3 regions of the Stenotrophomonas chelatiphaga genome follow, and region 2 is predicted to be linked to each of the others. Evidence: predicted binding sites of a transcription regulator. Region 2 holds the regulator's gene; each other region holds the start of a gene.

Evidence for each region. Region 2 encodes HrcA, which represses chaperone genes, less so after heat shock. Its sites were predicted from a motif close to TTNGCACTCNNNNNNNNNGAGTGCNAA; they were not measured.
Region 1: rpoH (RNA polymerase sigma factor RpoH) is a predicted target of HrcA. The motif match lies at 756-782, and genes of this name have one in related genera.
Region 3: RTX79_RS08055 (co-chaperone GroES) is a predicted target of HrcA. The motif match lies at 959-985, and genes of this name have one in related genera.

What each region holds. Positions count from the first base shown of each region.
Region 1 covers NZ_DAMBRS010000004.1:172,433-174,697, reverse strand. Annotated here, with positions in the region: gene RTX79_RS08295 (hypothetical protein) at 1-452, shown strand, start outside; gene rpoH (RNA polymerase sigma factor RpoH) at 793-1,668, shown strand; gene purD (phosphoribosylamine--glycine ligase) at 1,777-2,265, opposite strand, start outside.
Region 2 covers NZ_DAMBRS010000001.1:145,256-147,520, forward strand. Annotated here, with positions in the region: gene recN (DNA repair protein RecN) at 1-240, opposite strand, end outside; gene hrcA (heat-inducible transcriptional repressor HrcA) at 356-1,420, shown strand; gene grpE (nucleotide exchange factor GrpE) at 1,484-1,993, shown strand; gene dnaK (molecular chaperone DnaK) at 2,204-2,265, shown strand, end outside.
Region 3 covers NZ_DAMBRS010000004.1:112,101-114,365, reverse strand. Annotated here, with positions in the region: gene RTX79_RS08060 (endonuclease) at 1-760, opposite strand, end outside; gene RTX79_RS08055 (co-chaperone GroES) at 1,032-1,322, shown strand; gene groL (chaperonin GroEL) at 1,411-2,265, shown strand, end outside.

The sequences.
Region 1 (2,265 bases), on a different contig from region 2:
GGGCCGCCTTCGGCAAGTTCACCTACCTCTATGACGTGGCCTCGCTGGGGCAGGAAGGCGGCAACCTGTATGACCAGCGCTCGCAGGTGCTGTCGCTGGAAGGCATCCGCCAGTTCGGCGCGCGCTGGGAAGTGGCCGGCAAGCTGGCCTCGCGCTGGGGCGATTACCGCACCGGGCGTGGCGAAGGCGCTTGGCTGGACAGCCGCGCCGACTTCGCTGCGCTGCAGCTGCGCTACCGCCTGTTCGAGAAGTGGGAAGGGCTCGCCGAGCACCGCTGGTTGAAGGTGCGCGACGGCGGCGTACGCAAGGGCTGGCTGGTCGGCGTCGACCGCCGGGTGGGCGAGAACTTCAAGATCGGCGGCGGCTACAACTTCACCGAGTTCAGCGATGACATGACCGAGCTGCGTTATGACCAGAAAGGCTTCTTCCTGAACCTGGCGGGGTATTACTGAGGGCTGACGGGAGCGCGGAGCCGTGCCTGGCGAGCGTTTCCGGGGATCGGCCGGGCATCGCTTGGCACTCCCGATCTGCAGGCGCTGAACGCCTGACAACTTTTTGCGGCTGAATGCGGAGATTCCGCTGTCCGTTCAGCCAATCTGCACGGAATTACCGGCCCGTATCTCGCTCATGTCATTGATCTATATAGAGTCTTACAAGATCTGCGCCCCTATCGCCACTGTCACCAAATCGCGGTAGGGTAGATGGGTACTCAGCGCCATTGTTCTGTCACCGGAACACTGGAACTTTTTTGACCTTTAGCAGTCGAAGTATCGGACTGCTAAGATGAGACCCATGAGCCAGAACACCTCTACTGCCCTTGTGGCAAACAATCTCCCGATTCCCAGTGCGCTCGGTTCGCTGGACGCCTACATCGGTGCCGTGCACCAGATCCCGGTGCTGTCGGTCGATGATGAGCAGGACCTGGCGCGTCGTTTCCGTGATCAGACCGATCTGGACGCGGCCCGCGAGCTGGTGCATTCGCACCTGCGTTTCGTGGTGCACGTGGCCCGCGGCTACAACGGCTACGGCCTCGCCCTGGGCGACCTCATCCAGGAAGGCAACATCGGCCTGATGAAGGCAGTCAAGCGCTTCGACCCGGACATGGGCGTGCGCCTGGTGTCCTTCGCGGTGCATTGGATCCGTGCGGAAATGCACGAGTTCATCCTGAAGAACTGGCGCATCGTGAAGGTGGCCACGACCAAGGCGCAGCGCAAGCTGTTCTTCAATCTGCGTCGTTCGAAGAAGCGCCTGGGCTGGATGAACGCTGCCGAAGTCACCGCGGTGGCCAAGGACCTCAACGTGTCCGAGCGCGAAGTGCTCGAGATGGAGTCGCGCCTGTCCGGTCGCGATATCGGGTTCGACGCGCCGAGCGACGAAGACGACGACCACGCCCCGCCGTCGCCGGCGGCGTACCTGATGGCCAATGAAGAAGATCCTTCGATGGCGTACGAGCGCGCCGACAGCGAAGACAACCAGCTGCAGCTGCTGCGCGAAGGCATGGCGGAACTGGATGCGCGTTCGCGCGACATCATCGCCCGTCGCTGGCTGGACGCCGACAGCAAGGTCACGCTGCAGGAGCTGGCCGATGAGTACGGCGTGTCCGCCGAGCGCATCCGCCAGGTCGAAGCCAACGCGCTGAAGAAGATGAAGGCGCTGTTTACCGCGTAAGCGCAGGCAGCCGCTGCATACAGAAACGCCGGGCACTGCCCGGCGTTTTCTTTTATGCGCGCTCGGCGGTGGTAGTGACGACCGCTGGTCGTCAAGCCGTCATGCGACTCAACGTTCCCGGGCGATCGCACGCCAGCCGATATCACTGCGGTGGAACGCATTGGCCCACGTCACCTGGGCCACGCCGGCATACGCATTGGCCTGCGCATCGCGCACGCTGTCGCCGAGTGCGGCCACGCACAGCACCCGCCCACCGGCGCTGACAACGTTGCCCTGGGCATCCAGCGCGGTGCCTGCGTGGAACACCTTGGCGGTGTCCGGCACGCGGTCCAGGCCGGAAATCACATCGCCGGTGATCGGCGCTTCCGGATACGGCGCAGCGGCCAGCACCACGCCCAGCGACGGACGTGGATCCCACTGCGCCTGCACCTGGTCCAGCGTGCCGTCGATCGCCGCCTGTACCAGGTCCAGCAGGTCCGACTGCAGGCGCAGCATCACCGGCTGGGTTTCCGGGTCGCCGAAGCGCACGTTGAACTCGATCACCTTCGGCGCGCCGCTGGCATCGATCATCAGGCCGGCATACAGGAAGCCGGTGAA
Region 2 (2,265 bases):
CAGCCAGCGGCGGGCGCCGGCCAGCTGGTCCAGCGCGAATTCGGCCGACAGTTCGGCGCGCGGCGCACCATGGCGCACCACGCCGCTGTCGGCGCGCAGGCCGGACAGGAAGCCCAGGGCGTCCACCATCAGCGATTTGCCCGCGCCGGTTTCGCCCGATACCACGGTCATGCCGGGGCCGAACTCCAGTTCGGTGGCGCGGACAACGGCGAAATCCTTGATTGATAAGTGTCTGAGCATGGTCCAGTAGGTCTCTCGAGCCGCGCAACGCTAGCACGCACGTTGGCATGTACCAATGACTTGCCAAGCGTCCTTGTCGGCATTATCTAGGAGGGGAGTCTCACAGGCTGATCCGATGCCGCCGTCCTTTGACCAGTTGGCCCCACGTTCGCGCCATCTGCTGCGCACCCTGATTGCCCGCCATATCCAGGATGGCGAGCCGGTCGGGTCGGCAACGCTTGCGCGCACGGCCGGCCTGGATGTCAGCGCGGCCACCATCCGCAACATCCTCGGCGACCTGGAAGACCTGGGGCTGCTGAGTTCACCGCATACCTCGGCCGGGCGCATCCCGACCGCGCATGGCTATCGGGTGTTCGTGGACAGCCTGGTGCAGATGCATCCGCCCGGCGAGCAGGACCTGAGCCGCCTGCGCAGCGAGCTGGCCAGTGGTGCCGGCACCCAGGCGCTGCTGGGTAGTGCCTCCGAACTGCTGTCGGCGATGAGCCATTTCGTCGGCGTGGTCAGTGCGCCCACGCGGGAGCAGTTCGCCTTCCGCCAGATCGATTTCGTGGCGCTTGACGCGCATCGGGTGCTGGCCATCGTGGTGTTCGCCGACAGCGAGGTGCAGAACCGGGTGATCGAGGCGCGCCGGCCCTGGGAGCCGGGTGAGCTGGAGCAGGTGGCCAACTACCTGAATACCCACTTCGCCGGTCTGCCGGTCGTGCAGATCCGCCGCCGCCTGCTGCACGAGCTGCGCGACACCCGCAGCGAGATGGAACAGCTGCTGGCCCATAGCATCGAGCTGGCCGAGCAGGCCCTGCAGCCGCCGGCCAACGACATGCTGGTGGCTGGCCAGACCCGCCTGATGGGCGTGCAGGACCTGTCCGACCTGGAGCGCCTGCGCGAGCTGTTCGAGCTGTTTTCCAGCAAGCGCGAGATCCTGCAGTTGCTGGAGCGCACCATCCAGGCGCCCGGCGTGCGCATCTTCATCGGTGAAGAGACCGGGGTGGTGCCGCTGGAAGGCGTCTCGCTGGTCACCGCGCCGTATACCGCCGATGGCCAGGTGCTGGGCGTGCTGGGGGTGATCGGGCCCAAGCGGATGGCCTATGACCGGATGATCCCGCTGGTGCAGGCCACCGCCGAGGTGCTCGGGGCGGCCTTTTCGCCGGGATCGGGCAACTCGATGCCCCGCGGCGCTTGAAACGCAGTTTCCCGCCCACACTAGGTGGGATGGAGGCGGGGAGTCACCGCCAGGGAAACGCACATGAACCAAGATCATCACGATATCGAATCCAACCCGGCCGCCGACGAGGCCGCCATGGCCCACCACGACCAGCTGGAGCAGCTGCGCGGTGAGCTGGAGCAGGTCAAGGCCGATGCGCTGCGTGAGCGCGCCGACCTGGACAACCAGCGCAAGCGCGTGGCCCGGGACGTGGAACAGGCCCGCCGTTTCGCCAACGAAAAGCTGCTCGGCGAGCTGCTGCCGGTGTTCGACAGCCTGGACGCTGGCCTGAAGGCCGCAGGCGAGGACGCCAGCCCGCTGCGCGACGGCCTGGAAATGACCTACAAGCAGCTGCTGAAGGTCGCCGCGGACAACGGACTGGTCCTGCTGGACCCGACCGGCCAGCCCTTCAACCCGGAACACCACCAGGCGATCAGCCAGGTCGACGCCAACGGCGCCGCCCCGGGCAGCGTGGTGCAGGTGTTCCAGAAGGGCTACCTGCTCAACGACCGCCTGCTGCGTCCGGCGCTGGTGGTGGTCGCCCGCGACTGACCGCAGCGCGGTAACTCCGGTCGCGCCGCGCCCTGTTCGGCGAGCGCGCCGGCAGGGACAGGGCCCGCCGGGCATGGCTCGGCGCTGGCTGGACCCTGAATCGTGGAATACAGCGTCCCGGGATGGCTTGAATGTTCCACGAGCCTCCCCCACATCCCATTCATACACCGGCTACGGCCGGATTCACCGAATATTCTTCAGGAGTCCCCCATGGGCAAGATCATTGGTATCGACCTCGGCACCACCAACTCGTGCGTGGCGATCATGGACGG
Region 3 (2,265 bases), on a different contig from region 2:
CACTGGACGGGTGGGTCAGCGGCACGCTGCCGGACTGGCCGCAGCTCAGTGCGAAGGCGCCGCTGGCCAGGGTGACGTTCTCGCTGAACACCACTTCCAGGTCACCGGCGGCGGGGAAGCTGCTGCTGCCTTGGGCCGGGGTGGTGGTGGACACCGACGGCGGCGTGTTCGGGCCGGGCGTGCCGGGGCTGCCGCTGAAGGTCTGACCGGTGTTGCAGGCGCCGAAGGTCTGGGCGGCCGACTCGGCCCAGGTGAAATGGGCGTACTGGCTGCCGCTGCCGGTGAGCTGCAGGGAGGTGCCGGGTGCGGTGCTGTTGCTCTCGGCGACCGGGATGTTCTGGCTGGTCAGGCCGGCGGCCGGGCCGCTGGCGGCGGTGATGGTGCCCTCGTAGCTGAGGAACTGGACCACCGCACCGCTGGCATCGACCAGCGCGATGCCGTCGTTGGACCCGTTCTGCAGGCCATTGGTCGGGTAGCTGACCACCGCGATGCTGGCGCTGCCGCAGGCCGCCGCGGTGCCGGCCGGGACCGGGTTGTTGGCATACACGCTGGCCGCCGACGGGGTGCTGCCGTTGTACAGGTACAGGCGGTAACCGGACAGATCCTCGCCAGCAGTGGCGACCACTTCGATCGCCTCGCCGACGTCCCCGGCCGGCGTGCTGTCGTCGTAATGCAGTTCGTTGATGAAGACCTCGGCCCGGGCGGGCGAGATCGCCAGCGCCAGCAGGCAGCCAGCGGCAAGTGGTGACAGCATTCGCATCGACTACTCCTTGTGAGCGGATCCCCTGAAGGGGGAATCTAAGCCGGTTGCATGACATTTCCATCGTATTTGCCCCCATCAGCGTGTAGGGCGTGACGGCGGTCACCAAAAAGATTCTTCGGGACGCCCCTTGAAAGGGCGGGGCCGGGCTCCATCTCTGCTGTGTCCCGCTCTGCCGGGCTTTTTTCTCGCGCGGTTCTGGCAGTCACTTGGGGTGAGTGCTAAAATCGCCGGAATACTTCCGTACAATCAATAACTTGAGAGGTCTCACATGAGCAACTTGAAGCCGCTTCACGACCGCGTCGTAGTCAAGCCGATCGAAGCCGACGAAATCTCGGCCGGCGGCATCCTGATCCCGGATTCGGCCAAGGAAAAGTCGACCAAAGGTGAAGTCGTTGCCGTGGGCCCGGGCAAGGCGCTGGACAACGGCAGCGTGCGCGCTCCGTCGCTGAAGGTCGGCGACAAGGTCATCTACGGCCAGTACGCCGGCAGCAGCTACAAGGAAGCCGGCGTGGAATACAAGGTCCTGCGCGAAGACGACGTGCTCGCCATCATCGGCTGAGCTGCGCCCGCGCACTCCGTTACCCCGTAGACCCCTTTCAAATCAAAGCCGCCGGGCCTGTCCCGGCGCTACATAACAGGTGAATTCAATGGCTGCCAAAGATATTCGTTTCGGTGAAGACGCCCGCGCCCGCATGGTGCGTGGTGTCAACGTGCTCGCCAATGCCGTGAAGGCAACCCTGGGCCCGAAGGGCCGCAACGTCGTGCTCGAAAAGAGCTTCGGCGCCCCGACCATCACCAAGGACGGCGTGTCCGTCGCCAAGGAAATCGAACTGGCTGACAAGTTCGAGAACATGGGCGCGCAGATGGTGAAGGAAGTTGCTTCGCGTACCAACGACGACGCAGGCGACGGCACCACCACCGCCACCGTGCTGGCCCAGGCCCTGATCCGCGAAGGCGCCAAGGCCGTCGCTGCCGGCATGAACCCGATGGACCTCAAGCGCGGTATCGACAAGGCCGTGATTGCCGCCGTCGCCGAGCTGAAGAAGATCTCCCAGCCGACCGCTGACGACAAGGCGATTGCCCAGGTCGGCACGATCTCGGCCAACTCGGACGAGTCGATCGGCAACATCATCGCCGAAGCGATGAAGAAGGTTGGCAAGGAAGGCGTGATCACCGTTGAAGAAGGCTCGGGCCTGGACAACGAGCTGGACGTCGTCGAAGGCATGCAGTTCGACCGCGGCTACCTGTCCCCGTACTTCGTCAACAACCAGCAGGGTCAGACCGCTGACCTGGATGACCCGTTCATCCTGCTGCACGACAAGAAGATCTCCAACGTGCGTGACCTGCTGCCGGTGCTGGAAGGCGTCGCCAAGTCGGGCAAGCCGCTGCTGATCGTGGCTGAAGAAGTCGAAGGCGAAGCGCTGGCGACCCTGGTGGTCAACACCATCCGCGGCATCGTCAAGGTCGTGGCCGTGAAGGCTCCGGGCTTCGGCGACCGTCGC